Rhodoligotrophos defluvii: one gene and its partners. Each later gene encodes a partner of the first gene's protein in a complex. Links are inferred from orthologs where the notes say so. Each region holds a gene or a part of one and is shown in the gene's direction. Other genes may lie near its edges. The genes, in order: accD, E4P09_RS22205 and accB.

Region 1 (10,044 bases):
GTTATGTGAACGCCGCCGGGGTGCCGTTCCGTCCGGCCGACGGTTCCCCGGTGGTGGCCATCACCTGCGGCGGCGTCAGCGAGCTGCTCTCGGGCCGGGCGCTGCGCGAAGAGATCGGGCCGGCGCTGGTGCGCCTCGCCGCCGAGCTCGAAGCGCGGCTTTTGGGCGATGTGCCGTAAGAGGCGACCGGTCGGCTTGCGAAGCGGCCGCAAAGCCTGCATTGATGCTGACGGGATGAGCAACCGCAACTGAAGGAAGACCGATGACCGCTGCGGATCCCTACAAGATCCTCGGGGTAGCCCGCGATGCCTCGGACAAGGACATTCAGAAAGCCTATCGGGCGCTGGCCAAGAAGCACCACCCCGACCTCAATCCGGGCGATGCGGAGGCAGAAAAGCGGTTCAAGGAAATCTCCGTCGCCTATGATCTGCTGAGCGACCCGGAGAAGCGGGCGCGCTATGATCGCGGCGAGATCGATGCCAGCGGCAACGAGCAGGCGCAGCATTACCAGCGCCGGTATTATCGCGACTATGCGGGGGGACCGGACAACGCCTATGCCAGCAGTGGCGCCTATGCCGATTTCACCGACATGGACGACATTCTCTCCGCGTTTTTCTCTCAGCGCGGTGCGGCCGGTGCAGGCGCCCGGACGATGAACATGCGGGGACGTGACGTGCAATATCGGCTTGAGGTGGAGTTCCTGGAGGCGGTGCTCGGCGGCAAGAAGCGCTTGGCCATGCCCGATGGCTCGACCATAGACGTCACCATTCCCCCCGGCACCCGCGACGGGCAGGTGCTGCGGCTCGCCGGCAAGGGGCAGCCGGGCATAGGCCAGGGCAAGGCGGGCGATGCCCTGGTCGAGATCTCCGTGCGGCCGCACCCCGTGTTCACCCGTGATGGCGATGATATTCGCATGGAGCTGCCGGTCACCCTCAAGGAGGCGGTGCTGGGTGGCAAGGTGCGGGCACCGACCCCGTCCGGAGCGGTGGACCTCACGCTGCCCAAATGGTCGAATACCGGCAAGGTCATGCGTTTGAAGGGCAAGGGCGTGCCCGGACGGAACGGGGCGGCCGGCGATCTCTATATAACGCTCAAGGTGGTGCTGCCCGATGCGCCGGATCCGGAGCTCGAAGCGTTCATGAACACGTGGGCCGGCAGCTCGGCTCAGGACCCGCGGCGAGGGATGGAGGTCTAGATGCTCACCATCACCGAGTTCAAGATGCGTGTCAGAGTGGAGAACCAGCAGCTGCACCGCTGGGTCGAGGCGGGCTGGATCATTCCCGTCGAGCAGGATGGCCAGCCCCGCTACTCCGAGCTCGACGTGGCCCGCGCCGCCCTGATCCGCGACCTGCAGCACGAGCTTGGGGTGAATGCCGAGGGCATCGACGTGATCCTCGGCCTGCTCGACCAGCTGCACGGGCTCCGTGCCACGGTCAGCGACCTCATGGAAGCCTTGTGTGCCCAGCCGCCCTCGGTTCGCGAGAAGCTCGTTGCCGATGCCCTGCGCCTCAAGGACAGCCGCCGCAGATAGAACGGATTTCGCCGATCACCCCCTAAGCAGGCTCCAATTCATGTCAGAACCCACCCTTCGCGCCGCCATCGTGCCGGTCACCTTGTTCCAACAGAACTGCACCCTCTTGTGGTGCGCGCAAACCAATCGCGGCGCGGTGATTGATCCGGGAGGCGATCTCGACCGGGTGCGGCAGGCGATTGCCCAGACTGGTATGGCTGTCGAGAAGATCGTGCTGACCCACGGCCATATCGACCACGCCGGCGGGGCTGCCGAGTTGAAGGAGGCCCTGGGCGTCGACATCGAGGGTCCGCACGAGGCGGATCTGTTTCTGCTGCAGGCCCTGGAGCAGACCGGGCGCGGCTATGGCATGATGGACGCCCGCAATGTGGTGCCCGACCGCTGGCTCAAGGACGGCGATGTCCTGCAGATCGGAAATCAGAGCTTCGATGTTCTTCATTGCCCCGGCCATTCGCCGGGCAGCGTCGTTTTCGTCAATGCTGAAAATCGGCTGGCCATTGTGGGCGATGTGCTGTTTGCCGGCTCCATCGGCCGCACCGACCTGCCGGGCGGCAACCATGACACTCTGCTCCGGTCCATCCGCGATCAGCTCATGCCGTTGCCCGACGACTATGCCTTCATCTGCGGGCACGGGCCCACAAGCACCATCGGCCGGGAACGGGCGACGAACCCATTCCTCGTCTGAGGCGGCGCGTGCGCAAGGTCTATGTCATCGGCATCGGCGCGGGCGATCCCGAGCACGTGACGGTTCAGGCGATCGAGGCCTTGAACAGGGTCGATGTGTTCTTCGCCATGGACAAGGGGCCGGCCAAGGCGGACCTGCTGCGGCTGCGCACCGAGATCTGCCGGCGCTTTATCCGCGGCCGGCAGTACCGCACGGTTGAGGTGGCCGACCCGGTGCGCGACAAGGCAGCGGCGGATTACCATGCGGGTGTGCGGGCGTGGCACGGGCAGCGCGCGGTGATCTACGAGGCGCTGATTCGCGACGAGCTGGACGAGGACGGGTGCGGCGCCTTTCTCAGCTGGGGCGAGCCGTCGCTCTATGACAGCACGCTGCGCATCCTCGATCAGGTGGCGGCGCGCGGCAACGTCGCCTTCACCTACGAGATGATCCCGGGCATCAGCAGCCTGCAGGTGCTGGTGGCGCGGCACCGGATTCCCATGAACCGCATCGGCGAGAGCATCCGCATCACCACCGGCAGGCAGCTGGCGGAGGGCCAGGTTCGCCCGATCGACAACGTGTTCGTGATGCTGGATGGGGAATGTGCCTTCAAACGCTGTGTGGGCGATGATCTTCTGATCTATTGGGGCGCCTATCTCGGCACCGACAAGGAGCTTCTCATCGCCGGCCCGCTCGATGCGGTGGCCGGTCGCATCGAACAGGTGAGGGCCGAGGCGCGTGCCCGCCACGGCTGGATCATGGATGCCTATCTGCTGCGCCGCCCGGGCAAGATGTGAGCATGATCCACCCGCGCTGGGGCATTCGCACGGGCGCCTCCGGTAGAGCGCATGGGGCGGATGATGCTGTCTGTCCGCCTCCGTTCTGATATGCTACCGAGCTGATTTGCCGGTGGCGCGGATGGCCGGCCCTCCTGGTCGCCCGCTGTCACATACGCCGCAATGGAGTGCTGGCTTGAAGCGCATCCTCTCATGGATCTTGGGCATCCCCGTCGCTCTCTTCGTCATTGTCGTGGCCGTCGCCAACCGGCGGCCGGTGGTGTTCTCCCTCGACCCCTTCGAGATGGAACGGCCGTGGTTTTCCGTTGAGATGCCCCTCTACGCCCTTCTTGTCGCCACCATCATCCTGGGTATGCTGATCGGCGGCACATCCGCCTGGATCAGCCAGGGGAAGTGGCGCCGGGAAGCGCGCCTGCGCCGCCAGGAGGTGCGCAGGCTGGAATCGGAGCGGGATCTCAGCCGTGCTCAGACACAGCAGCAGACGCCGCCTGTGCCGCGCACCACGCAGGTGCCCGCACCGCTCCACCCTGTATGACCCTGTGAGCGCCATGCGCAAGGCACTGGCTGGAGCCCTGGTGCTGATCGGGATTGCAGCAAGCACCGCGCCGGCCCAAGCGGCCGTGCGCGCCGTGGTGGGTGTCACGCCGGAAGGCGAGACCTGCTTTTTGGGCGGCGCCCAGGCCGGAAGCTTCCTGTCGGCCGAGCAGGTCGCACGGCAGGCTTCGTTCAACCAGCCCTATGTGCTCGCCAATCTCACGGGCCTGCTGCAGCAGGTAACCGCCATCGGCATGCCGGCGCTCACCGAGACGGGCGATTGCGAGGCAAGCTACATGGTCGAGCTCGCGCTGGCGGAGGGCCAGCCCGGCGCCTTCGCCGTCGCCCTGTCGGGGAGCGAGAGCGAAGCCAAAGCCTTGCTGCCGGCGAGCATCAGCCTGGAGAAGCCGGACGGCCGCGCCCGCCGCGTGCTCGGCGATCACCTCGAGGCGGCCGGCCTTGCAAAGCCCGAGCTCAAGTTCAAGCAAGTCATCTCCGTCGATCTGGACGGCGACAAGCGCGACGAGCTGATCGTCAATGCGGCCCACCTGGGCGAAGAGGGTGCCGGCCCCGGCGATTATTCCGTGCTGCTCGTCGTGAAGGGCGACGAGGTCATCCCGATCCATTCTGACGTCGTGCCGCCGGAGGACCAGCAATCCGAAATTCTGCCGGCGCTCTTGGACAACGAGGTCGTGGCCGTGGTCGACCTGGACGGCGATGGCATCTTCGAGATCGTGAATTACAGCGCGTTCGACTTTGGTGACGGCTGGGAGCTGGTTAGCCTCAAGCAAGGCAAGGCCAAGCATCTGCTCTGGTGCGGGTGCGGCGGCTAGATCACCGGGCGTGGCGGCCCCTGGCGGTTCATCTCAGGCCAGATTTTGTGCCTTTTCGGGCTGGCCTCTGCTATAAGCCCGCTCCAGGCAAATAAGACGTCGCGAGCGCCATGAGCCCTTATCCGAACCCGATCTGCGTCGCCTTGGATACACCTGATCTCGACCGGGCCGTCGGCTTGGCCCGCGCGCTCGCGGGCGCTGTGGGCTTCGTCAAGCTGGGCCTCGAATTCTTCTATGCCCACGGCGCGGCTGGTTATCAGCGCGTCGCCGAATGTGGCATTCCGGTGTTTCTCGATCTCAAGCTGCACGACATTCCCAACACGGTGGCCGGTGGTCTCCGATCGCTGATGCGCCTGCCCATCCTCCCCGCGATCGTCAATGTCCATGCCTTGGGCGGGGCGGCCATGCTGACCGCCGCCCGCGAGGCGGTCCACGCGGTGCCGTCCCCCGATCGCCCCAAGCTCGTCGCCGTCACCGTTCTCACCAGTCTCGATGCCATCGACCTTGCAACGCTCGGCTTCGACATGAGCGAGGGGGCCGACGCGGCCCATCATGCCCTGCAGCTTGCCGCCATCGCCGCCGGTTGCGGTCTTGACGGCGTGGTGTGCGGCCCGGCGGAGGTGGCCGCCATGCGCGCGGGCTTCGGCAGGCACTTCATGACGGTCGTGCCCGGCATCCGGCCGGGCGATGCCGCCACCGGCGATCAGAAGCGGATTGCCACACCGGGTGACGCGATCAAGGCCGGCGCCCATATTCTGGTAGTCGGCCGGCCGATCACCGCCGCTTCCGATCCGTTGGCGGCGGTGCGGACGATCAAGGCCGAAGTCGATTTGGCGCATGAGGCAGCCGTTTGAGCGTAAGGGTCAAGATCTGCGGCATCAGCGAGCCCGCCACTTTGCAGGCCGCCCTGGAAGCGGGTGCCGACATGGTCGGCTTCGTCTTCTATGCGCGCAGTCCCCGCAACGTGACGATCGCGCAGGCCGCCAGCCTCGCGGCGCTCGTCGGCAGGCGCGCGCGCAAGGTGGTGCTCACGGTCGATGCGGATGACGCCGCAATCGCAGCGATCGGCGCGGCGGTCTCCCCCGACTTCATCCAGGCGCACGGAGCCGAAAGCCCGGAACGTGTGGCCGAGATCGCCGAGCGCTTCGGCGTGCCGGTGATCAAGGCGGTGCGCGTGAGCGGCGCCGATGCTGCGGCGGAAGCGCGGAGCTATCGTGGTGCCGCTGAGATGGTCCTGTTCGATGCGGCGCCGCCGCGGACAGCGGCCGCGCTGCCCGGCGGCAACGGCATTGCCTTCGACTGGTCGCTCCTCGCGGCCGCCAAGCCGGAGGGGCCGTTCGTGCTCTCCGGCGGCCTCGATGCGGACAATGTGGGCGAGGCGATCCGCTTGACCGGCGCGCCCATCGTGGATGTCTCCTCCGGCGTCGAAACCGCGCCCGGCCGCAAGGATGCGGCCCTGATCAGGAATTTCATTGAGGCAGCGAAGGCTGCGGGCTAAGAAACCTGCGTGATCCCATCATATCGGCACGAAGTCAGCGCGATTTTCGAATGAACAAGACCGCCCCCATCGCCAACACGTTCCGCTCCGGGCCCGACGAGCGCGGTCACTTCGGCAACCATGGCGGCCGTTTCGTCGCGGAAACCTTGATGCCGCTGATCCTGTCGCTGGAGCAGGCCTACAACGCGGCCAAGGTCGACCCGGCCTTCCATGCGGAGCTTGACGGGCTGCACAAGACCTATTCGGGGCGCCCGAGCCCGCTCTATTTCGCCGAGCGGATGACGGAGCATCTCGGCGGCGCCAAGATCTACTTCAAGCGCGAGGAGCTCAATCACACCGGCTCCCACAAGATCAACAATTGCCTGGGCCAGGTGCTGCTTGCCCGCCGCATGGGCAAGACGCGGATCATCGCGGAGACGGGCGCTGGCCAGCATGGCGTCGCGGTCGCGACCGTCTGCGCCCGCTTCGGCCTGCCCTGCGTCATCTATATGGGCGAGACCGACGTCGCCCGTCAGAAGCCCAACGTGTTCCGCATGAAGCTGCTCGGCGCCGAGGTCCGCCCGGTAACCTCCGGCTCGCGCACCCTCAAGGATGCCATGAACGAAGCCCTGCGCGACTGGGTCTCGAATGTGGAAGACACCTTCTACATCATCGGCACCGCCGCGGGGCCGCATCCCTACCCGGCCATGGTGCGCGATTTCCAGGCCATCATCGGCGAGGAGGCGCGGGCGCAGATCCTGGAGGCGGAAGGGCGGCTGCCTGATGCGTTGGTGGCGGCGGTCGGTGGCGGCTCCAATGCCATCGGCCTGTTCTATCCCTTCCTCGACGAGCGCGACGTCGCCATCTATGGCGTGGAGGCCGCCGGCCGCGGTCTGGGCACCGATGAGCATGCGGCCTCCATCAGCGGCGGCCGGCCGGGCGTGCTCCACGGCAACCGCACCTATCTGCTGCAGGACGAGGACGGGCAGATCAAGGAGGCCCACTCCATCTCGGCCGGGCTCGACTATCCCGGCATCGGGCCGGAGCATTCCTGGCTCAATGATGTCGGCCGGGTCAAGTATGTCCCCATTACGGACCGGGAGGCCCTCGCCGCGTTCCAGAGCGTCACCCGGCTCGAGGGCATTATTCCCGCCCTCGAGAGCGCGCACGCCCTGGCCTATGTGGAGAAGCTCGCGCCCACCATGGGCAGTGACCGGATCATCATCGCCAATTTCAGCGGCCGCGGCGACAAGGACGTATTCGCCGTGGCCGACCATCTCGGCGTGGAGATGTGAGCCGATGACCGCCCATCACCGCACGCGCATCGACGATCGCTTTGCCGCGCTGGCCGCGGAGGGCCGCGCGGCCCTGGTGACCTTCATCACCGCTGGCGACCCTGATCATGGCACCTCGCTCGCCATTCTGAAGGGACTTCCGGCCGCCGGGGCTGATGTGATCGAGCTGGGCATGCCTTTCACCGATCCCATGGCCGATGGGCCGGCGATCCAAGCCTCGTCCCTGCGTGCCTTGGCCGCCGGCCAGACGCTCAAAAAGACGCTGGACCTTGTCCGGGAATTCCGCGTCAGCGACAATGCGACGCCGCTGGTGCTGATGGGATATTACAACCCCATCTATAGCTATGGCGTGGAGCGGTTCCTGACCGATGCCCGCACCGCCGGCGTCGACGGGCTGATCGTGGTGGATCTGCCGCCGGAGGAGGATGGCGAGCTCTGCCTTCCCGCGCTGCAGGCCGGCCTCAATTTCATCAGGCTGGCCACGCCGACGACAGACGAGAAGCGGCTTCCGGCGGTTCTGAACAACACCAGCGGTTTTGTCTACTACGTCTCGATCACCGGCATCACCGGCACCCGTGCCGCGGAGGCGGCCTCCATACGGCAGGCGCTCGAGCGCATCCGCGCACACACGCGGCTTCCCATCGCGGTCGGGTTCGGCGTCAAGACGGCCGCACAGGCCGCGGCCATCGCCGCCCATGCCGACGCGGTGGTGGTCGGCTCGGCCCTGGTCGAGGCCATCCGTGCAAGTCTTGACGGCAGTGTGGCCAGCGCGCGTACAGTGGGCGAGGTGCACGGGCTGGTCAGGTCGTTGGCGCAAGGGGTACGCGGCGCCCGCGCCGCGGCGGCGGAATAGCAAGCGGCAAACCACGTTCCTGCATTTTCCCTTGCACCGAAGGGAACACGGAGCCATTTGCTTACCGGCGCCTGGAGAGGACAATTTCGTGAACTGGATCAAGAATTTCGTCCGGCCGAAGATCAGCAACATCCTGTCCCGCCGGGAGGTGCCGGAGAACCTCTGGGTGAAATGCCCCGAGACCGGCCAGATGGTGTTTTACCGCGACCTGGAGGCGAACCAGTTCGTCATTCCCGGCAGCGATTACCACATGCGCATGCCGCCGGCGACGCGCCTGAAGAGTGTGTTCGATGATGGAGAATACCAGCAGATCGACAGCCCGAAGGTTGCCTCCGATCCGCTGAGGTTCCGCGACCAGCGCAAATATGTGGACCGGCTCAAGGAGGCGCGCCAGAAGACCGGGCGCGACGATGCGGTATTGGCAGGCGCCGGCAAGCTGGACGGCGTCGAGGTGGTGGCCGCCGTGCAGGATTTCGAGTTCATGGGCGGCTCGCTCGGCATGGCCGCCGGCGAGAGCATCATCGCGGCCATGCAGGCGGCTGTTGCGCGCAAGGCCCCCTTCCTCCTGTTCGTTGCGTCAGGCGGCGCGCGCATGCAGGAGGGCATCCTCTCGCTCATGCAGATGCCGCGCACCACGGTGGCGGTGGAAATGCTGCGCGACGCCGGCCTGCCTTACATCGTGGTGCTCACCAACCCGACCACCGGCGGCGTCACCGCGTCCTACGCCATGCTGGGCGACATCCATATCGCCGAGCCGGGAGCGCTGATCGGCTTTGCCGGGCCGCGCGTCATCGAGCAGACCATCCGGGAAAAGCTGCCCGAGGGCTTCCAGCGCTCGGAATATCTGCTGGAGCATGGCATGGTCGACATGGTCGTGCACCGGCACGAGCTGCGCGCCACGCTCAGCCGGCTCGTGCGCATGTTGATGAAGGTGCCCGAGCCGCTGCTGGTGCCTGCGCCGGACGATGCAAAATCCGTCGCTCTCATCGATGCGCCTGTCCACGCGCAAGGCGAAACTGCCACGGAATCCACCCACTGATTCGGGCTCTGCCCGCCAGGAGATCGGCCAATGTCGCTCAGCGACGCCATCCTGACACGACTGACCGCGCTTCACCCGAAGATCATCGACCTGTCGCTGGATCGGATGTGGCGCATCCTCGCCGCGCTCGATCACCCGGAGCGCCGGCTGCCGCCGGTCATCCATGTGGCCGGCACCAACGGCAAGGGCTCCGTGGTGGCGTTCCTGCGCGCCATGCTGGAAGCGGCTGGCAAGAGCGTGCACGTCTACACCTCGCCGCATCTCGTCCACTTTCACGAGCGCATAAGGCTGGGTGCCCCGGGCGGCGGCGAGTTCATCAGCGATGCCGCGCTCTCGGCTCTGCTGGAGGAATGCGAACAGCGCAACGGCGGGGAGCCGATCACCTTTTTCGAGATCACCACCGCCGCGGCCTTCCTCGCCTTCTCGCGCAACCCTGCTGACTATCTCATCCTGGAGGTCGGCCTCGGCGGCCGGCTGGATGCCACCAACGTGGTCGATCCGCTGGCCAGCGTGATCACCATGGTGGATTATGACCACCAGCAATTCCTGGGCGACACGCTCACCGAGATCGCCACCGAGAAGGCCGGCATCATCAAGCGGGGCCGTCCCTGCATTCTCGGCGTGCAGGGCGAGGAGGCGCTGGCCGCCATCGAGCACGTCGCCAGCCGGCTCGGCGCCCCGCTCATCGTGGCCGGCCAGGAATGGCAGGCCTTCGAGCAGCATGGCCGGCTGGTCTATGAGGACATGCAGGGGCTGCTCGACCTGCCGCTGCCGCGCCTCAATGGCCGCTTTCAGATCGACAATGCCGGTCTTGCCATCGCCACCCTGCGCGCGCTCGACATGCCGGGGGTCGGCGAGGCCGAGATCGCCAGGGGCCTGCAGAGCGCCTACTGGCCCGCCCGTCTCGAGCGCCTCGATGCCGGGCCCCTCAATGCGCTGCTGCCGGCCGGTGCGGAGCTGTGGCTCGACGGCGGCCACAACGAATCGGCAGGCCGGGTGCTCGCGGCGAGCATGGCGGAGATCG
Region 2 (10,148 bases), on another replicon or contig:
CCTGAGCGTATATCGGATGCCGCTGGTCCATCAGCCGCTGCATCACGCCCTCCGGGTCATCGCTATAGAGCAGGGGCCGGTTCGATCGGCGCCGCACCCGTTTCATCAGCACGCTGAGCTCGGCCCGCAACCAAACGGAGATGCCGTGAGCGCGAATCGCCCCGCGGGTTGATTCGTCCATATAGGCGCCGCCACCCGTCGCCAATACCTGCGGCCCTTCCAAAAGCAGGCGCTGGATCACGCGCCGCTCGCCTTCCCGAAAATAGGGCTCCCCATGATCGGCGAAAATCTCCGGTATGGTCTTGCCGGCAGCGGCCTCGATTTCGTGGTCCGCATCTACAAAGCGCAGGCCGAGCCGCTGCGCCAGCCTCCGTCCGACAGTGGTTTTGCCCGCGCCCATCAGGCCGATGAGGACGATGCAGCGGCCACCGAGACTGTCGGCAACGGTCCGCTCCAGGTCGGATATCTTGACGAGAGAGCTGGCGGTCATGACGTCTGGACACTCCTGCAGGTCCGTGCGGTTCGGTTTTAGACCCTTGCCGCACCGATCGCAAAGAGCAACACGAATGGCAAGGCTGATAATCAGTCCGTTACTTGCCCGCCCACGGCGGAGGCGTTATCCATGAGAGGTGAACGGATCGTAGGTCTCGGGCTATTTGGAGTTTGCGGCAAAAATGCCCGGTAGTCTAAGATTCCTGCTGATTCTCGGGTGCCTGGGTGGCCTCGTCTATGGTGCTGTCTATGCGCTGTCGACCATGAGGCCCGAGCAGAGCACCGTGGTGAAGCAGGTGCCCAGTGACAGGCTTTTCCGCTGACGGACGGCTGATCGAGAGCTTTCTCGAGATGCTGAGTGCCGAGCGGGGTGCAGCGGAGAACACGCTGGACGCCTATGCGCGTGACCTCGGCGACTACCGAGGGTTCCTCGTGGAGCGGCGGCGCACCATTGCCGATGCCGGGAGCGATGATCTGCGCGCCTATCTCGGCGCGCTCGAAGCGGCCGGCCTCTCCGCGACCACGGCCGCTCGCCGGCTCTCCGCCCTCCGCCAATTCCACCGCTTTCTCTATGCCGAAGGAATTCGGGCGGATGATCCCACGGCGGTGCTCGAAAGCCCACGTCCGAGGCGGGCTCTGCCAAAGGTGCTCTCGGTCCAGCAGGTAGACCAGCTGCTCGCCTTGGCGCGCCAGGAGGTGGACTATGCTCGCTTGCCGGGTGACCGCCTGCGCGCAGCCCGCTTGCATTGCCTCCTGGAGCTCCTGTACGCAACCGGTCTGCGGGTCTCGGAACTGGTCTCGCTCACCGTTCTCACAGCCAAGGCCGATGAACGGTTCCTCACCATTCGCGGCAAGGGCGGCCGCGAGCGGCTGGTGCCGCTGAGCACGGCAGCTCGTAAGGCGGTCGACCTCTATAGGGTCGTAGCGGCCGAGGGTGCGGAAAGCACGGAAAGCTCTCCCTGGCTATTCCCTTCGCATGGCGAGAGCGGTCACATCACCCGCCAATACTTCGCCCAGGAGCTGAAGGGGCTCGCGGCGCGTGCCGGCCTCGACCCGAACTTGGTCTCGCCTCACGTGCTGCGCCATGCCTTCGCCAGCCATCTGCTCGCGGGCGGTGCCGACCTCCGTGCTGTCCAGCAGATGCTGGGGCACGCCGATATCTCGACAACCCAAATCTACACGCATGTGCTGGCTGAGCGGCTGAAGCAAGTGCTCGCTCAGCATCCGCTGGCCGGTTGACATCCTCCGCGCGCCTCGCCACTGTCCGCCCCGGCCAGTGCGCCCTATATGTGCTTGGGCCCATTCACGCCAGGGGATGCAAGACAGGGAATGCGTACTTTTCTCGACTTCGAAAGCTCGATCGCCGAGCTCGAAGGCAAAATTGCCGAACTCAAGGCGATCGCTGCCGCCAACGGCTCCTCGATGCAGATCGAGGAGGAGGTGCGGCAGCTCGAGCAGAAGACCGCCCGCAGTCTGGCCCAGCTCTACGAGTCTCTGCAGCCCTGGCAGAAGATGCAGGTGGCGCGGCATCCCGAGCGGCCACATTTCCTCGACTACACCCGCTTTCTGTTCACCGACTTCACCCCCCTGGCTGGCGACCGCAAATTCGCCGAGGACAGGGCGATCCTCGGCGGACCGGCCCGGTTCAAGGGCATGCCGGTGATGATCATCGGCCAGGAGAAAGGCGCCGATACCGCCTCTCGCCTGAAGCACAATTTCGGCATGGCCCGGCCAGAAGGGTACCGGAAGGCGGTCCGGCTCATGGAGCTGGCCGACCGGTTCGAGTTGCCCGTCATCACCTTTGTCGACACCGCCGGCGCCTATCCTGGCATCGGCGCAGAGGAACGTGGCCAGGCCGAAGCCATCGCCCGGTCGACGGAATGTTGCCTGCGCGTCGGTGTGCCCCTGGTCTCGATCATCATCGGCGAAGGCGGCTCTGGTGGCGCCGTGGCGCTGGCCACGGCCAATGTGGTGCTCATGCTTGAGCATTCCATCTATTCCGTGATTTCGCCCGAAGGCGCGTCCTCCATCCTTTGGCGCGATTCCACTCGCGCCAAAGATGCGGCAACGGCCATGAAGATTACCGCCGATGACTTGAAGCGGCTCGGCGTCATCGACGAAATCATCCACGAGCCGGTGGGTGGCGCCCATCGCGCACCGGAACAGATCATGACCGCGGTCGGCGAGGCGATTTCCAGTCACCTGGACCGTTTACAAAACCTGGCGCCCGAAGAACTGCGCCATGCCCGCCGCGAAAAGTTCCTGGCCATTGGCCGCAATCTGTAGCGACGAATTCACGGCAAGGAGGGCAGCCTGTGACCTGGCGACAAGGTGAACATCGATCACATTGCCAAGTGTCTTCGACATAGTTAAGGCTTTGACAACGCGTTTTGTGCAGGCTTGCGTTCCCGGGGGAAGAGGGTTCATCAGCCGTGACGTTCCCGATGGTTTTGAGGTTGTTTCTTGTCGCTTGTCTGAGCCTTGTTCTCGCGGCCTGCAAATTCAGCACTGAGCCCGACAAGGCGCTCAAGCCGCTGTCGAAGGAGACCAAGGCCCTGCTTGCCGCGAAGGGAGTGGCGCCCGGAGCGCCTCTCTATGTGCGCATCTTCAAGCAGGAATCGGAATTCGAGGTCTGGATGGCCAACGCGTCCGGCACCTACACCCATGTCAAGACCTACAATGTCTGCAACTGGTCTGGCGACCTCGGGCCGAAGCTGAAGGAAGGCGACAAGCAGGCGCCGGAGGGCTTCTATGTGGTGACCCCGGCCCAGATGAACCCGCGCAGCGCCTATCACCTCTCCTTCAACATCGGCTACCCCAACGCCTTCGATAAGGCGAACGGCCGCACCGGCTCGGCCCTCATGGTTCATGGGGGCTGCCGCTCTGCTGGTTGCTATGCCATGACCGACGAGGCGGTCGAGGAAATCTTTGCGCTGGCGCGCGAGGCTTTCATCGCCGGGCAGCGAGACTTCCCGATCGCCGCCTTTCCCTTCCGCATGACCGACGAGAACATGGCCTTCCGCAAGGACCACGAATGGTATGCCTTCTGGCAGAACCTGAAGGAAGGCTACGACTTTTTCGAGAAGAACCGGCGCCCGCCAATCGTAGGCGTGCAAGATAAGAAATACGTGTTCTTCGACAGCAACAGCGCGGTACCCGACGTGTTCCGCGTTAGTGCCGCCAGCGCAAGCCCTGATGCCCCCCGCCTGATCCAGGGGTGGTGACGGGCCTGCTCCTGATGCCTTTTGCGCAGCTACCGCACCGCCCCGTGGCAGTGCTTGTACTTGCGTCCTGAGCCGCAAGGGCAAGGCGCATTCCGTTGCACCTTCCCCCATGTTGCGGGGTTGTTCGGGTCGACCGCTGCCGCAGACGCTGCGCCAAAGCGCGCCGCCTGCCGCCCGAATCTGCCTTCCGCTTCCGCCATGGCCAGGGCCAACTCGTCTTCCCCCGTGAATGGATCCGCATGATGCGCCTGCATCGGCGGCAGGGCATCGTGCCGCAGCAACTCCGGCGGCGGCGCCTCCTGCATGATCTCGACCCGCATCATCTGGGCGGTGACCGCTTCGCGCAGCTTGGCCAGCATGCCCTCGAACAGGGTGAATGACTCGGTCTTGTACTCGTTCAGCGGATCGCGCTGCGCATAGCCGCGCAAGCCCACTGCCTGGCGCAGGTGCTCGAGCATCACCAGGTGCTCGCGCCACAGGTGGTCTAGCGTCTGCAGCAGCACCGCCTTCTCGATCTGCCGCATGATTTCCGGCGTGAAGCGTTGCCGCTTGGCTTCATAGGCCTCATCGACCGCCTTGAGGATGCGCTCGCGGATCTCCTCGTCCGCTATACCCTCCTCCCGCGCCCAATCCTCGATCGGCAGGTCGAAATTCAGAACCTCCTGCACCCTCTGGTGCAGGCCGGCCGCGTCCCATTGCTCCGCATAGGCCCGCTCGGGGATGTGCTCCGCGACTAGGTCATGCACCACCTGGTGGCGCATGTCATCGATGGTCTCCGAGACCTCCTCGCCGCGCATGATCTCGATGCGCTGCTCGAAAATCACCTTGCGCTGGTCGTTCATGACATCGTCGAACTTGAGCACGTTCTTGCGAGCATCGAAGTTCCGCGCCTCGACCTTCTGCTGCGCCTTCTCCAGCGCTTTGTTGATCCAGGGATGCACGATCGCCTCGCCCTCCTGGATCCCGAGCCGTTGCAGCATGGTATCCATGCGCTCCGACCCGAAGATGCGCATCAGGTCGTCTTCGAGCGACAGGAAGAACCGGGAGCGGCCGGGGTCGCCCTGCCGGCCGGAGCGGCCGCGCAGCTGGTTGTCGATGCGCCGGCTCTCATGGCGCTCCGTACCAACCACGAAGAGGCCGCCCGCTGCGATCGCCTGGGCCTTGCGCTCCTCCACCTCGGCGAGAATCGCATCGGCGCGCCGCTTGTACTCCTCCTCGTCGGTGACGTCCGCAAGCTCCGTTTTGATGCGCATCTCGGCATTGCCGCCAAGCTGAATGTCGGTGCCGCGGCCCGCCATATTGGTGGCGATGGTGACCGCGCCCGGCACGCCGGCCTGAGCGATGATCTGCGCCTCCTGTTCGTGATAGCGCGCATTGAGCACGCTGTGCGGGATCTTGTGCTCCCGCAGCATAGCGGACAGGATCTCGGATTTCTCTATGGACGCCGTGCCCACCAGCAGCGGTTGGCCGCGCTTGCGGCAATCCTTCACCAGCTCGATGATCGCCTGATACTTCTCGCGAGCGGTACGGTAGACCTCGTCGTCTTCGTCGAGCCGCTGGACCGGTTTGTTGGTAGGTATCTCCACCACTTCCAGCTTGTAGATATCCAGGAACTCGTTGGCCTCGGTCATGGCCGTGCCAGTCATGCCGGCCAGCTTCTTGTAGAGCCGGAAGTAGTTCTGGAATGTGATCGAGGCGAGCGTCTGGTTCTCGGGCTGGATCGCCACCCGCTCCTTCGCTTCGAGCGCCTGGTGCAGCCCGTCGGAATAGCGGCGCCCGGGCATCATGCGGCCGGTGAACTCGTCGATGATGATCACCTGGCCGTCCTTCACGATATAGTCCCGATCGCGCTGGAACAGTTTGTGCGCCTTTAGCGCCTGGTTGACGTGGTGCACGACGGAAACGTTCTCTACGTCGTAAAGCGATTCGCCCTCCAGCAGCCCCGCTTCCTGCAGCATCGTCTCGAGCAGCTGGTTGCCTTCTTCCGTCAGGGTGACTGTCCGCTGCTTCTCATCCACCTCGTAGTGCTCCGGCGCGAGGCGCGGGATGAACTCGTCGATGGTGAGGTAGAGTTCGGACTTATCTTCGAGCGGACCTGAGATGATGAGTGGCGTCCGCGCCTCGTCGATGAGGATCGAGTCCACCTCGTCCACGATGGCGAACTCATGCCCGCGTTGCACCATGTCCTGCAGGTCGAACTTCATGTTGTCGCGGAGATAGTCGAACCCGAGCTCGTTGTTGGTGCCATAGGTGATGTCGCAGGCATAGGCCTCGCGGCGCTGCTGGTCATCGAGCCCGTGGACGATGCAGCCGACCGTCAGCCCCAGGAACTTGTAGATGCGGCCCATCCACTCCGCGTCGCGCTGGGCAAGGTAATCGTTCACCGTCACCACATGCACGCCCTTGCCGGTCAGGGCGTTGAGGTAGCCCGGGGCAGTCGACACCAGCGTCTTGCCCTCGCCGGTGCGCATCTCGGAAATCTTGCCCTCGTGCTGGACCATCCCGCCGATCAGCTGCACGTCGAAATGGCGCTGGCCGAGCGTGCGCTTGGCCGCCTCGCGCACTGTGGCGAAAGCGGGAATCAGCAGGTCATCCAGGGTCTTGCCAGCCGCGAGTTGCGCCTTGAACTTATCGGTTTGCGCTTTCAGCTCGTCGTCGCTGAGCTTCTCCATCTCCGGCTCGAGCGCATTGATCGCCGCGACCTTTTCGGAATAGCGCTTCAGCCGCCGCGTATTCGACTGACCGAAGATCTTTGCGGTGAGCGCTGAGAACGAGACCATGAGCAAAGTCCTTAAGGGGCAATCGCATCGGCGGCATTGCCACGCCTTGGCAACATTATTTCCCGCGTCTTCTAATCGAGGGAAGGGGTGAGCGCAATTTGCGATGTGTCGCGCTCGGCCGGGGGTTCCAGCCACGCTCGCACCCGCCTCGTAAAAACGTGATCGGGCATAATGACGGCAGAACGCCGCATCGCTCCCTCAAATAGTCGCCCCAATAGCCGCTTTCAATCGCGGGCCGCTTGGGTTTGCCCCATCTTGGCCGCTTGCCAGGAGGCGGCTTTCCCGCCATTGTGGCGCCGATGGGGCTCAACAGGAAAGAACAACCCAGGCGCCCGTCGGCACAATCTCGCCGAAATATTGGACCAAGAGACGAAGCTGAAGAACCCGCGCGGAGGCGTGGCGGTAAGAGGTTGGGAGATACTATGACGTTGAGATACGGGCTGTGCACAGCCGCAGCCGTTGCGATCGCCGCGGCGATCGCGCCGTTGGCGCAAGCGCCCGTGGCGCAGGCACAGCAGGCGGCGCCGGATGACCCGGTGGTGGCGAAGGTCAACGGCTATGAGATCAAGGCTTCGGAGGTGAAACTCGCGGCGGATGACCTGCCGCAGTTGGCTGAGGTGCCCCCGCAGCTTCGCTATGCCTTCGTGGTCGAGTATCTTGTCGAGCGGCATCTGATGGCACAGGAGGCCGTCAAGGAAGCGATCGCCGAGACCAACGAGTATAAGAAGCGGCTTGCCTTCTACCAGGCCAAGGCGCTGCGCGACGCCTATTTCCACGAGAAGATCCAGCCCACCGTCAACGAGGAGGATGTCCGCAAGCTCTACGACCAGGAAGCCGCCAAGGTGAACAGTGTCGAGCGTGTGCATGCGCGCCACATCCTGGTCGACACCGAAGAGCAGGCCAGGGACGCCCTCGCCAAGATCGAGGCTGGCGCCAATTTCGCCGACCTCGCCAAGCAGATCAGCAAGGACGGCTCGGCTCAGTACGGTGGCGATCTCGGCTTCTTCAGCGCCGACGAGATGGTGCCCGAATTCTCAAAGGCCGCCTTCGCCCTTCAGCCTGGCCAGGTGTCTCAGCCCGTGCAGACCAACTATGGCTGGCACATCATCAAGGTCGAGGAGCGCAAGGTGGGCGGCGCCGAGCCTTTTGACAAGGTGAAGAACGGCCTGCGCATGATCGTGCTCCGCCAGAAGGTGCAGGAGAAGGTGGCTGAGCTCCGCAAGAGCGCCGATGTCGAGATGGTCGACCCAGACCTGCAACGCCTGCAATCGCAGATGGAGCAGATGCGCAACGGCCAGATGCCTACCGTCTCGGGTGAGGGCGGCACCAAGCCGGCCGCGCAAGGACAGTAGACGAGGCCCCGGGCGCGGCTATTATGACGCGGCGGCGCGGCCCTCGGGCTGGCCGCCCGCTTCTGTTGCTGACGACACATCAAGCCTTGGATCTGACTGATGGCTGCCAAGCACCCCGTCTCGCCTCTCGCGCCAGCCGGCTTTCCCGCTTTGCCTCCGGTCCAGGGGGTCCGCTTCGCCGCCGCCGCGGCCGGCATCCGCTATAGCGGCCGCACCGATTTGATGCTGGCGGTGATGGACGAAGGCACGGTGGCAGCGGGCGCGCTCACCCGGTCGAAAACGGCCTCGGCGCCGGTGGACTGGTGCCGGCGGCAGCTAGACCATGGTCGCGCCCGTGCGCTCTTGGTCAATTCGGGCAACGCCAACGCCTTTACCGGCCGGCTCGGCGACGAAGCCGTGAGGGTGAGCGCCGAGGCTCTGGCCAGGGCTGTCCGGTGCCCTGTAGACACCGTTTACCTCGCCTCCACTGGTGTCATTGGCGAGCCGCTGCCCACCGAGCCGATCGTCCGGGCCCTCGACGCCGGCCTTGCCTTGAGGGTCTCGGCGGATGCCTGGGAAGAGGCGGCCCGGGCCATCATGACCACCGATACCTTTCCAAAGGCGGCGACCGCTACCGCCAATGTCGGCGGCGCCACGGTGACCATCAACGGCATCGTCAAGGGCTCCGGCATGATCGCCCCGGACATGGCCACCATGCTGGGCTTCATCTTCACCGACGCGGCCATCCCGCAACCGGTGCTGCAGGAGCTGCTCTCGGCAAGCGCGGACAGGAGCTTCAACTGCATCACCGTCGATAGCGATACCTCGACCAGCGACACCGTGCTGCTGTTTGCCACCGGCCAAGCCGGCAATGCCTTACCCGCCCGCGCGGACGAGCAGTTGCTCGCCGATTTCCGCCGGGCGCTCGATGAGGTAACCCGCGAGCTGGCGCTGCTGGTGGTGCGCGACGGCGAGGGCGCACAGAAGCTGGTGACCATCACGGTGACCGGCGCCGATTCCGATTTGGCCGCCCGCCGCATCGGCCTGGCGATCGGCAATTCGCCCCTGGTCAAGACGGCCATTGCCGGTGAGGACGCCAACTGGGGCCGCATCGTGATGGCGGTGGGCAAATCGGGTGAGGCCGTCTCGCGCGATAATCTGCGGATCGAGATCGGTGGCGTACTCGTCGCCGCCCATGGCCAGCGGGATCCCGCCTACCGGGAAGAGCAGATCGTGCCGCATATGAAGGGCCGCGAAATCGATATCGCGGTGGATGTCGGGGTGGGGCGGGGGCGCGCCACTGTGTGGACCTGCGATCTCACCCACGGCTATATCGACATCAACGCCGATTACCGCAGCTGAATTCCAAAACCGCGAGATCGTGAGCAAATGAAGATGGTGCTCGTCGCCGCCTGCGCCTTGGTCGATGCCGATGGCCGCGTGCTCATCGCCAAGCGCCCGGAAGGCAAGGTCATGGCCGGCCTTTGGGAGTTTCCCGGCGGCAAGGTCGAAGCCGGCGAGACGCCGGAGCGAGCACTGATCCGCGAGCTGAAGGAGGAGCTCAGCATCGACGTGACGGCCGCCTGTCTGGCGCCGCTAACCTTCGCCAGCCACACTTACGAGCATTTCCACCTGCTGATGCCGCTTTATGTCTGCCGCCGCTGGTCCGGCGCCGTGACTGCGCGCGAAGGCCAGGAATTTGCTTGGGTCAAGCCCCTCAATCTGCGGAATTATCCGATGCCGCCCGCCGACTTGCCGCTGATCCCGCACTTGCGCGATGCGCTCTGACCACCGCGGAAGCTTGTGCTCCACCGTGTTCAGCGCATCCGCCAGCCTCGCCTTGGCACTGCCAGGTCGCAACGGTTTCTGCTGGTTCTCATGGGGCGCCCAGCCGATCAGATAGATGATCTGGAATGTCGCCCGGACACGCCCATCCGGATCGGAGAACTGCTGGACATAAGCTTCGCAGGCATCCATCAGCACCGAACGTCGCAGCGGTCGCCTGCTGCGGGAGACGAGCGCATTGCCGGCTCCCATCGCCTTGAGGTCCCGCATGAGGGTGAGCGGGTCCGCATAGCGAACCGTCAGCCGGTCTGCATCAACCACCGGCAGGGCGAAGCCGGCCCGCTGCAGCAGGGCGCCGGCGTCGCGGATATCGAGGAAGGGCGATACGCGCGGCGATGCCCCGGACGAACTCTGTGCCTCCGCCAGCAGCAGCGATGTACGCAACTCGCTCAGCGTATCCCCGCCGAACATGGCAGCCAGAAGCAAGCCGTCCGGACGCAAGGCCCGCCGCATTTGAATGAGGGCGCCGGGCAGAT
Region 3 (10,164 bases), on another replicon or contig:
CGTCAATATGGCCAAGGGATCGCCTGACGCCTCCGCGTGCAGCGCAACCGCCCGGCCGACCACCTCGGCCTTGCGGCGGATCCCCGCCTGATCGAGCCCGGTGCCGGGCCCCACCCAGTCCATGGGCTCGCCGCCGAACAAGGCCAGGCACAGGGCCGAGGCAATGGTGGTGTTGCCGATGCCCATCTCGCCGAGGCACAGCAGGTCGAGCTGGGCCGCCACTGCCTCGAAGCCATAGACGAGGGTCGCCGCGCATTCCTGCTCGCTCATGGCCGCTGTTTCGGTGATATCGCCGGTCGGCACCTCCAGCCCGAGCTCGAACACCTGCAGGCCGAGGCCCAGGCTCTCGCAGATCTGATTGATGGCGGCGCCGCCGTTCCGGAAATTGCTGACCATCTGAGCGGTCACCGACTGTGGATAAGGCGCAACCCCTTGCGCCACAACGCCGTGATTGCCGGCATAGACCACGACCATCGCCTGGCGTATGGAAGGCGGGTGCTGACCTTGCCAGGCCGCAAGCCAGGCGGCGAGGTCCTCCAGCCGGCCGAGCGAGCCGGGCGGCTTTGTGAGCGCCTTCTGCCGGGCGCGTGCCGCCTCAGCCGCTGCCTGGTCCGGTCCGGGCAGGTTGCGGACCAGGTCGCGAAGCTCGTCGAGGGGGCTGAGGTTGAGCGAATCTGTCATGAAAAAGCCGTCCGACGGTGATGATTGGGCGCGCTTTCGACAGCGCCATGGCTCACCGCTATAGCCGCTGCCGTGGCAGCTTGAAAGCTTGAGCCTTGCAGGATGGATGAAAAATGCCGCGCAGTGATGGCCGCAGCCCCTGGTTTGACCTGTCCCTCTGGATCGAAGACAGCCGCCTGGCGCTCGGCCTGCTGACGCGCCTGCCGGTGCGCGGCGCCGACTTCAGGGATGGAACGTTCACCCGTGCCATGCGCGCCTTTCCGGTCGCGGGCATAGTGGTTGGCCTCATCACCGGGCTCGCCTTTGCCATCGCCGTGGAGCTTGGGCTTTCGCCGTTTCTGGCCGCCACGGTGGCGGTTGCCGGCAGTTTGCTGCTGACCGGCTGCTTTCACGAGGATGGGCTGGCCGATACGGCCGACGGGCTCGGCGGCGGCGCAACACGGGATGCCAAGCTGACCATCATGCGCGATTCGCGCCTGGGCACTTATGGCGCCTGCGCGGTGGTTCTGGCGCTTGCCCTCAGGGTTGGCGCCATCGTGCAAATCTCCGATTTCGGCGGCTGGGCCAACGTGATCGTCGTGCTGGCGGCTGCCGGCGCCTGGTCGCGGGCCCTGCTGGTGCGGCTGTTGGGCACGACGCCACCGGCCCGCACGGATGGGTTCTCCGCTGCGGCCGGCATGCCCGAACGTCGCACCACCCGCCAAGCACTGGTCTTGGGCGGGGTCGTCGCGGGATTTCTCGCCTTCTGGAGCTTTGGTCTGTTCGCGGCCGGCGCGGCCCTGCTCCTGTCCTATGCCGTGTTCCTTCTTGTCCGTCGGCTTGCGAATGCGCAGATTGGTGGCCAGACTGGTGACATTGCCGGGGCGGTGCAGCAGGCTGGCGAGATCATTTTCCTGCTTGCCATTGCCGCGAGCCTGCCGTGACAGGATGACGTGGACCATGGACGAGACCATCATCGAGACCCCATGCGTGAAGGTGTGCGTGCTCGATCTCGAGACCGGCCTGTGTATCGGCTGTGGCCGCAGCCGCGATGAGATCGGCGGGTGGCTCGCCTTGTCGCGGGATGAGCGGCGGGCGGTGATGGCCGAATTGCCGGCGCGGCTCGTGTCCATGGCCGCGGAGCGCCGGCGCAAGGGCGGCGCAAGAGCCCGGCGGGCCTTGTTGCAGGCGGAGGCCGATCGCCCATGATCGGCTGGCTCGGCATAGGCATTCTCGCGCTGGCCGCCATCATCCTCATCCTGGTGGATGACCCTGGCGGCGCCATTGGCATCACCGATGCGGATTTCGCGCGCCTCGCCTCGGCTGCAGCCCTGCTGCTGGTCATCGGCCTGCCGCTCTTGTGGTCCTATCGCGGCAGAATCAACGTGGCGGCCCAGCACATCGCCACATGGCTGTTCATCGCGCTGGTCTTGCTCATCGCCTATACCTACCGTTTCGAGCTTTCGGCCATTGGCCAGCGCCTCGCGGGCGAGCTGGTGCCGGGCTTGCCGGCGACCCGGACCGTCTCGGTTGGCGGCGCGGACCAGCAGATCGTCACGATCCGGGCCGACGCCAGCGGCCATTTCAACCTGCATGCGGAGATCAACGGCCATCCCCTCGCCATGCTGCTCGACACGGGCGCGACGACCGTCACCCTCTCCTATGAAGACGCGCAGAGGGTCGGCATCAATCCGGCCGATCTCTATTTCAATGTACCGGTGGATACGGCCAACGGCCGGTCGCGCGCCGCTGAAGTGCGGCTGCAGTCGGTATCGGTGGGCGGGATCTCGGTGCCGGGCCTGCGCGCGCTGGTGACCCAGCCCGGCGCCATGCGCGGCAGCCTGCTCGGCATGAATTTCCTGCGCAGCCTCGGCGCCTTCGAGTTTCGCGGAAGCGAACTGGTGCTGCGCCCATGATGTTATTGGCTCCAGTCAAACGCACCGAAGGAGTATCCCATGGCCGTCACGCCGAGGCAGGATCTGGTTCCCAATACCCGCGAATATGAGGAGCTGCCGCTGGTCAAGCCGACCGGCTTCCGGGAATATGACGCGCGCTGGCTGTTCGGCCCCGAGATCAACCTGCTCGGCATCCGCTGCCTGGGGCTCGCCCTGGGCACCTTCCTCGCCGAGCGCGGGGTAAAGCCGGAGATCGTGGTCGGCCACGACTACCGCTCCTATTCCTCGTCCATCAAGCACGCGCTGATCACCGGCCTGCTCGGCTCGGGCTGCACCGTGCACGACATCGGCCTCGCCATGACGCCCATGGCCTATTTCGCCCAGTTCGCGCTCGACGTGCCCGCGGTGGCCATGGTCACCGCCAGCCACAACGACAATGGCTGGACGGGGGTGAAGATGGGCATGGACCGGCCGGTCACCTTCGGGCCCGACGAGATGGCGGCGCTCAAGGACATCGTGATGAACGGCCGCTGGCGCGAGCGGCCCGGGGGCGAGCTGAAGCTGATCCGGGATCTGCAGCAGCGCTATATCGAAGACCTCACCAACCGGCCGAAGCTCAAGCGCCGGCTGAAGGTGGTGGCCGCCTGCGGCAACGGCACGGCCGGCGCCTTCGCCCCGGAAGTCCTGAGCCGCATCGGCTGCGAGGTGGTGCCGCTCGATTGCGACCTCGACTACACCTTCCCCAATTACAACCCGAATCCCGAAGACCTGAAGATGCTGCACGCCATCGCCGACAAGGTGCGCGAGAGCCAGGCCGATATCGGCCTGGGCTTCGATGGCGATGGCGACCGTTGCGGGGTCATCGACAACGAGGGCGAGGAGATCTTCGCCGATAAGGTCGGGGTCATGCTCGCCCGCGACCTTTCGGCGCTGCATCCGGGCGCGACCTTCGTGGTCGATGTGAAGTCGACCGGCCTGTTCCTCACCGACCCCGTGCTCAAGCAGAACGGCGTCAAGGCCGACTACTGGAAGACCGGGCATTCCCACATCAAGCGCCGCAACCGCGATATCAAGGCCCTGGCTGGGTTCGAGAAGTCGGGCCACTACTTCTTCAACGCGCCCGTGGGCCGCGGCTATGACGACGGGCTGGTCTCGGCCATCGCCATCTGCGACATGCTCGACCGCAACCCGGACAAATCCATGGCGGATCTGAAGAACGCGCTGCCTCGCACGTGGGGCTCGCCCACCATGTCGCCCCACTGCGCCGACGAGGTGAAGTACGACATCGTCGACAAGGTGGTGCGGCACTACCAGAAGCTCGCGGCCAATGGCGAGCGGGTGGCCGGCCAGCCGATCCGCGAGCTTGTGACGGTGAACGGCGTGCGCGTCACCCTGGCGGACGGCACCTGGGGCCTGGTGCGCGCGTCATCCAACAAGCCCGAGCTGGTGGTGGTGTGCGAAAGCCCGGCCTCGGAAGAAATGATGAAGGCCATGTTCAAGAATATCGACATGCATCTGTCGAGCTATCCCGAGGTGGGAGAATACAATCAGAAGATCGCCTGAACGGTCCACGCTCGAGCGCGGCAAGATGCGCCGCTCTCGATCCGCATGCTTCCTTCGGTGGGGCTTTGCGACTATAACACCGCCAAATTTGCGGTATCAGAGGTAGATTGTAGCGCATGCGCAGAGATAAGGCCGTCATCGATCACACCATGATTCGCGATCTCGCCGATCTCCTCAACGAGACGGGCCTTCTGGAAATCGAGATCGAGCAGGACGGCATGCGGCTGCGCGTCTCTCGCGCCGGGCAGGCGGTCAACCATGTGGTGGCAGCCCCGGTGGCCGTGCCGGTTTCGGCGGCTTCCGGCGGCCTGGCCGAGGCTGCCGCTTCCGCGGCCACCGCCGCCGATCCCGCCAAGCACCCGGGCGCGGTCAAGTCGCCCATGGTCGGCACCGCCTATCGCGCGCCGGCACCGGGCGCCCAGCCCTTCGTGCAGGTGGGCCAGCAGGTGGCCGCAGGCGAGACGGTGCTGATCGTCGAGGCCATGAAGACCATGAACCACATTCCGGCCCCTCATGCCGGCAAGGTCACGGCGATCCTCGTCGAAGACGGCGCCCCGGTCGAATACGGCGAGCCGCTGATGATTATCGAATGACGGAAGATCGGGGCACTCCATGTTCGACAAGGTCCTGATCGCCAATCGCGGCGAAATCGCCCTGCGCATCATGCGCGCCTGCCGCGAGCTCGGCATCAAGACGGTGGCGGTGCATTCGACGGCGGACGAGAACGCCATGCATGTGCGCCTGGCGGATGAGAGCGTGTGCATCGGACCACCGCCCGCCCGCGACAGCTATCTCAACATCCCCTCTTTGCTCGCCGCTTGCGAGATCACCGGGGCCGACGCGGTGCACCCGGGCTATGGCTTCCTTGCGGAGAATGCCCGCTTTGCCGAGATCCTGGCCGACCACAACATCATCTTCATCGGCCCGAGCCCTGAGCACATCCGCACCATGGGCGACAAGATCGAGGCCAAGCGCACGGCCGTGCGCTTGGGGCTGCCGGTTGTGCCGGGGTCCGACGGCGCCGTCCGCTCCATGGACGAAGCCCGGCGCGCAGCCCAGGAGATCGGCTTTCCCGTGCTGATCAAGGCGGCCGCGGGTGGTGGCGGGCGCGGCATGAAGGTCGCCCGCAGCGAGACGGAGCTCGAGCAGGCCCTGCAGACGGCGCAGAGCGAGGCCAAGGCCGCCTTCGGCGATGATGCGGTCTATCTCGAAAAGTACCTGGACAAGCCGCGCCACATCGAGATTCAGGTGCTTGGCGACGGCCAAGGTAGTGCCGTCCACCTCGGCGAGCGCGACTGCTCCCTCCAGCGGCGGCACCAGAAGCTGTGGGAAGAGGCGCTGTCGCCGGCGCTCAATGCCAACCAGCGGGATGAGATCGGCACGAAAGTGGCCAAGGCCATAGCCGATCTCGGCTATTCCGGGGCCGGCACTGTCGAGTTCCTCTATGAGGACGGCGCCTTCTATTTCATCGAGATGAACACGCGCCTGCAGGTCGAGCATCCCGTCACGGAATCGATCACCGGCATCGACATCGTGCAGGAGCAGATCCGCATCGCGGCCGGCGCCCGGCTCGGGGTCTCGCAGAAGGAGATCAGCTTTTCCGGACACGCCATCGAATGCCGCATCAACGCGGAAAACCCGCTCACCTTCGTGCCCTCCCCCGGGCGGATCGAGTCGGTCCACGTGCCAGGCGGCCTCGGCGTGCGCGTCGACAGCGCCGTCTATGCCGGATATTCGGTGCCCCCCTACTACGACAGCCTGATCGCCAAGCTGATCGTCTCGGGCAAGACGCGCAACGAATGCCTCATGCGCCTCAGGCGGGCGCTGAGCGAATATGTCATCGAAGGCGTCGAGACGACCATCCCGCTGTTCATTGATCTGCTCCAGGAGGATGGCATAATCGACGGCAACTACGATATTCATTGGCTGGAGAAATATCTCGAGCGCCGCAAGCGCCAAATGTCGGCGTAGATGTAAGCGTCAAGGGTACCGTCGGGCGAAGGGCATCGGTCATGAGCACCATCACTCCTCAGATCCTGCTCAAGGCCTATGCGGCTGGCATCTTTCCCATGGCCGAGAGCGCGGAGGACAGCGCGCTCTATTGGATCGACCCGGAGCGGCGTGGCATCATCCCGCTGGATGCGTTCCATGTGCCGCGCCGGCTCAAGCGCACCATCCGCCAGCGGGTCTTCGAGGTGCGCATAGATACGGATTTCCCCGCCGTGATCGGCGCCTGTGCCGAACCGAAGCCGAGCCGCCGCTCCACCTGGATCAACGATCGGATCCGCGCCCTTTACGGGCAGCTGTTCCAGCTCGGCGTCTGTCATACGGTGGAATGCTGGCAGGACGGCGCCTTGGTCGGCGGCCTCTATGGGGTGCGGGTCGGCGCCGCCTTCTTCGGCGAAAGCATGTTCTCGCGCGCGCGGGATGCGAGCAAGGTGGCGCTGGTTCATCTGGTGGCGCGCCTCAATGCGGGTGGCTTCGCTCTGCTCGACACCCAGTTCGTGACCAGCCACCTCACGCGGTTCGGCGCATGCGAGATCAGCCGCGACGAATATCGGGGAATGCTGGACGAGGCGCTGTGCATGGAAGGTGATTTCCACGCCTTCCGCGAGGATGGCGATCCAGAGGCCGTGCTGGCGCTCGCCATGCCGCTCATGCCGAGCGACGAGCACGTTTAGGCGCTCGTCCCTCCATGTCCCCTCCTCCACCCATCGAGCGGCGCAGCGCCGTCTACAACTGGCCGGTGCTCACCGCGCTGCTTTCAACCGATGCAGCGATTGCCGCCTGGGCGGAGCGGCGCGGCAGCCTCGCTGTCTTCGCCTATGAATTCGTGCGCTTTGGCGCCAAGCAGGCCTGGGCCTGCCTGTTCGGCGGCATCATGCTGGCCCTGATGATCGGGACCGCCCTGTTCTACCCCCACGAGGCGGCGCTGCCTCGCTACGACTTTCTCACTCTGGCCGCCATCACCGTACAGGTCGCGCTCATCGCTACACGCATGGAAACCCTGGATGAGGCCAAGGTCATCCTGCTCTATCACGTCGTAGGCACGGTGATGGAGCTGTTCAAGACCGCCCAGGGCTCATGGATCTATCCGGACCCCGCTTACCTGCGCATCGGCGGCGTCCCCCTGTTCACCGGCTTCATGTATGCCTGTGTCGGCAGTTACATCGCCCGCGCCTGGCGGCTGTTCGACTTCCGCTTCACCGCGCATCCGCCGCTATGGGCCACATTGGCACTCGCCACAGCCATTTATGTCAACTTCTTCGCCCATCATTTCATAACCGACATGCGGCTGGCGCTGTTCGCCATCACCGCCGTGCTGTTCGGCCGCTGCTGGATCTATTTCAAGATCCACCGCCATTACCGGCGGATGCCGCTGCTTCTGGGTTTCGCTCTGGTGGCCTTGTTCATCTGGTTTGCCGAGAACCTCGGCACGCTGACGCGCACCTGGATCTATCCGAGCCAGGCGGACGGATGGAGCATGGTGGCACCGGCCAAGCTCGGCTCCTGGTTCCTGCTGATGATCATTTCCTATGTGCTGGTGAGCCTGGTCAATCCGCCACAGCCATTTCGGCGCGAGCGCCCGGTGCTTGCCCCGCAGCCTGCTCCGGCCGACGGGTGAGTGCCAGCGCGTCTTCGATCACCCCGAGGCCTGCGCCGGGCTTGTGCGCAGTCTCGCTCAGGTGCCGGCGCCAGGCGCGCGCGCCGGGCACGCCGTTGAACAGGCCGAGAATGTGCCGGGTCATGGCCTTGAGCGGTGTGCCCTTCGCCAGCTGCTGCGAAACATAGGGCAGAAAGCGCTCGATCACGTCCTCCCGTGAGAGAGTGGGCGCTGCCGTGCCGAAGATGCGTCGGTCGACCTCGGCCAGCATATAGGGGTTCTGGTAGGTGGCACGGCCGACCATCACCCCGTCCACATGGGCGAGTTGGCTCACCGCCTCGTCCAGGCTCTGTACCCCGCCATTGATGCAGATGGTGAGGTCCGGCCGGGCCTGCTTCAGCCGGTGCACGCGGCCGTAGTTCAGCGGCGGGATCTCGCGGTTCTCCTTGGGGCTCAGGCCCTCGAGCCAAGCCTTGCGTGCATGCACGATGAAATGCCGGCAGCCGGTCCGGGCGACAGCGCCGACGAAGCGGTCGAGCGCCTCGTCTTCGTCCTGGTCATCGATGCCGATGCGGCACTTCACCGTGACCGGCACGGATACGGCCGCTTGCATGGCCGCGATGCAGTCCGCGACCAGCTCCGGCTCGGCCATCAGGCACGCGCCGAACCGGCCGGACTGCACCCGGTCCGACGGGCAGCCCACATTGAGGTTGACCTCGTCATAGCCGAACTCGGCGCCGATGCGGGCCGCTTCGGCCAGCAGGGCGGGATCGGAGCCGCCGAGCTGCAGGGCGACCGGATGCTCCGCTGGATCGAAGCCGAGCAACCGGTCGCGATGCCCATGAATCACCGCCTGGGCGGTGACCATTTCGGTATAGAGCAGAGCGCGCGCCGAGATCAGCCGCAGGAAATAGCGGCAGTGCCGGTCGGTCCACTCCATCATGGGTGCGACGGCAAACCGCCAGGGGCGGATATCCGTCGATCCTGGCGCATTTCTGCGGAAACAGACCTGGTCAGCGCTGCTCATTTCGATCCATTCTCCGTGCCATTTGCTCCCGTTTCTGATGCGCAGTACGACACATGTTGTACCGGGCGGGAGAAATGTCGTACACACGGGAACCGTCATTGAGCGGCCCCGCCGCGACGGCTCGCCAGCTTACCTTGCACAAATCACCATTAAGCGCGAGGGTATCGTCACCGCGAACGCCGAACCTTTGACCGTCGCCCTCTCGCCCAGGTCTGGATAAGGAAGCGGGGGAAGGAGCCTTCTGGGCCTGGCGCGATCAAGTTTGCCAAGTCAAAGGATTTCCGCCCTAGCTGATGCCATAGATAAGTATACCAGCCACAGCCTTAAACAGATCGGTCGGACAAGGGCACAGGGGCTGCGCACGATCAAGTGGTCACCTCTTGAGAAAGAAAAAGCCGCCCGAGGGGGCGGCTGCGGAGAATGGAAGGCTTAAACGGTCGATCTTCGATTCAAGCTCTAGCTTGTGTGCAATGAATCACTCAAATGATTCACTGAATCTGGCAGGTTATTTATGTGATCATTTACAATATTATTTATATTTCCAAATTCTCTAACAATGATTCCAGCAGAATGAGGCACAGATTTACTAAACTCCACAAAATTCTGCTCTGAAATCCCGCTATTTCTATCTAATATCTTATTGATAAGATTTATACTATCTACATTTCTTTCTACAACAGAAACGTGATTATTTAGATAATCCTTTACATTGCTTGGATAGTCAAACGCTCCATGAATAGATTTAATCCCATCTAGGTATGTATTGGACGCCTCAGATATCTTATGCGCGAAGTCAGAAAACAGAACTCTAGACGAATGTTCAGGTGAAAGTGTATCTTTATACTTCTGCACAAATAAAGGCGCTTCCCGCAACAACAACTCCATCTCTCTTACTGAATTCTGCACATTATTCCATATTTCTGATAACATTGTAAACTCCTTAAACTAAACTTAAATAAATGTACCTCAATATTCGTACCACGCGTCCAGCGTAAGTAAAATTGTTGGCGAAATGCTGTCGCCGGCCGCGCTAAACGATATTCTATCCATTCTTCAACCCGGGCTGCAAGCGATATGAGCTTGCGAAGCGAGGGGCACCGTTCGCATTAGCCGCCTCCGCCTTCCTCGGCGCCAGGGGCCTGCCCTTCGAAACCGAGGGCGCCGCCGAGGCCCCCAAGCCCCCCATCACGTCGCCATCGGCTACGGCTTCGAATATGCCTCGCTCCAGACGAACCACTACCTCTCGCTCTCGGGGCAAATTCAGTGGTGAGCCGCCTTCAAAGGCCCAGCCAATCCCGGATCCGCCCATAGGCGAGCCGGGCAGCAGTCGCCGGTTTCCACAGGCCGTGCAGCGGGATGGGCTTCACGTCCGTAACCGGCATCGGCAGCGTCTCTGGCGGCTCGCCGGCGATGCG

What was found.
Region 2: the proteins of accD (region 1) and E4P09_RS22205 are in contact, whole or in part, in a solved structure (PDB 8UXZ), measured with the Escherichia coli proteins. The link is inferred for Rhodoligotrophos defluvii from one-to-one orthologs.
Region 3: the proteins of accD (region 1) and accB are in contact, whole or in part, in a solved structure (PDB 8UXZ), measured with the Escherichia coli proteins. The link is inferred for Rhodoligotrophos defluvii from one-to-one orthologs.

What each region holds. Positions count from the first base shown.
Region 1 is NZ_SZZM01000004.1:64,192-74,235, forward strand. Bases 7,218-10,044 are described here. They hold accD (acetyl-CoA carboxylase, carboxyltransferase subunit beta), read left to right. Parts: upstream 7,218-8,069; coding sequence 8,070-9,020; downstream 9,021-10,044. Other genes in these bases: trpA (tryptophan synthase subunit alpha), read left to right, coding at 7,218-7,981; E4P09_RS17470 (bifunctional folylpolyglutamate synthase/dihydrofolate synthase), read left to right, coding at 9,051-10,044. In the rest of the region: E4P09_RS17410 (IclR family transcriptional regulator), read left to right, coding at 1-179; E4P09_RS17415 (DnaJ C-terminal domain-containing protein), read left to right, coding at 263-1,195; E4P09_RS17420 (chaperone modulator CbpM), read left to right, coding at 1,196-1,531; E4P09_RS17425 (MBL fold metallo-hydrolase), read left to right, coding at 1,572-2,216; cobF (precorrin-6A synthase (deacetylating)), read left to right, coding at 2,225-2,989; E4P09_RS17435 (LapA family protein), read left to right, coding at 3,165-3,524; E4P09_RS17440 (hypothetical protein), read left to right, coding at 3,538-4,356; pyrF (orotidine-5'-phosphate decarboxylase), read left to right, coding at 4,467-5,210; E4P09_RS17450 (phosphoribosylanthranilate isomerase), read left to right, coding at 5,207-5,854; trpB (tryptophan synthase subunit beta), read left to right, coding at 5,905-7,128; more of trpA, read left to right, coding at 7,133-7,217.
Region 2 is NZ_SZZM01000006.1:239,348-249,495, reverse strand. What follows is about bases 869-3,799. They hold E4P09_RS22205 (acetyl-CoA carboxylase carboxyltransferase subunit alpha), read left to right. Parts: upstream 869-1,821; coding sequence 1,822-2,778; downstream 2,779-3,799. Other genes in these bases: secA (preprotein translocase subunit SecA), read right to left, coding at 3,746-3,799; E4P09_RS22200 (L,D-transpeptidase family protein), read left to right, coding at 2,937-3,716; E4P09_RS22210 (site-specific tyrosine recombinase XerD), read left to right, coding at 869-1,731. Outside these bases: E4P09_RS26095 (shikimate kinase), read right to left, coding at 1-490; E4P09_RS26290 (histidine kinase), read left to right, coding at 675-815; more of E4P09_RS22210, read left to right, coding at 796-868; more of secA, read right to left, coding at 3,800-6,496; E4P09_RS22190 (peptidylprolyl isomerase), read left to right, coding at 6,919-7,848; bifunctional glutamate N-acetyltransferase/amino-acid acetyltransferase ArgJ, read left to right, coding at 7,948-9,189; 8-oxo-dGTP diphosphatase MutT, read left to right, coding at 9,217-9,615. UniProt on the Escherichia coli protein: Component of the acetyl coenzyme A carboxylase (ACC) complex. First, biotin carboxylase catalyzes the carboxylation of biotin on its carrier protein (BCCP) and then the CO(2) group is transferred by the carboxyltransferase to acetyl-CoA to form malonyl-CoA.
Region 3 is NZ_SZZM01000008.1:180,289-190,452, reverse strand. The notes cover bases 3,026-5,972. They hold accB (acetyl-CoA carboxylase biotin carboxyl carrier protein), read left to right. Parts: upstream 3,026-4,234; coding sequence 4,235-4,711; downstream 4,712-5,972. Other genes in these bases: accC (acetyl-CoA carboxylase biotin carboxylase subunit), read left to right, coding at 4,731-5,972; E4P09_RS24550 (phosphomannomutase/phosphoglucomutase), read left to right, coding at 3,026-4,118. Also shown: cobT (nicotinate-nucleotide--dimethylbenzimidazole phosphoribosyltransferase), read right to left, coding at 1-681; cobS (adenosylcobinamide-GDP ribazoletransferase), read left to right, coding at 795-1,604; E4P09_RS24560 (DUF1289 domain-containing protein), read left to right, coding at 1,621-1,869; E4P09_RS24555 (retropepsin-like aspartic protease family protein), read left to right, coding at 1,866-2,576; more of E4P09_RS24550, read left to right, coding at 2,616-3,025; more of accC, read left to right, coding at 5,973-6,089; aat (leucyl/phenylalanyl-tRNA--protein transferase), read left to right, coding at 6,131-6,799; E4P09_RS24530 (DUF817 domain-containing protein), read left to right, coding at 6,814-7,743; tRNA dihydrouridine(20/20a) synthase DusA, read right to left, coding at 7,673-8,749; E4P09_RS24520 (hypothetical protein), read right to left, coding at 9,206-9,679; E4P09_RS24515 (NAD(P)/FAD-dependent oxidoreductase), read right to left, coding at 10,027-10,164. UniProt on the Escherichia coli protein: This protein is a component of the acetyl coenzyme A carboxylase complex; first, biotin carboxylase catalyzes the carboxylation of the carrier protein and then the transcarboxylase transfers the carboxyl group to form malonyl-CoA.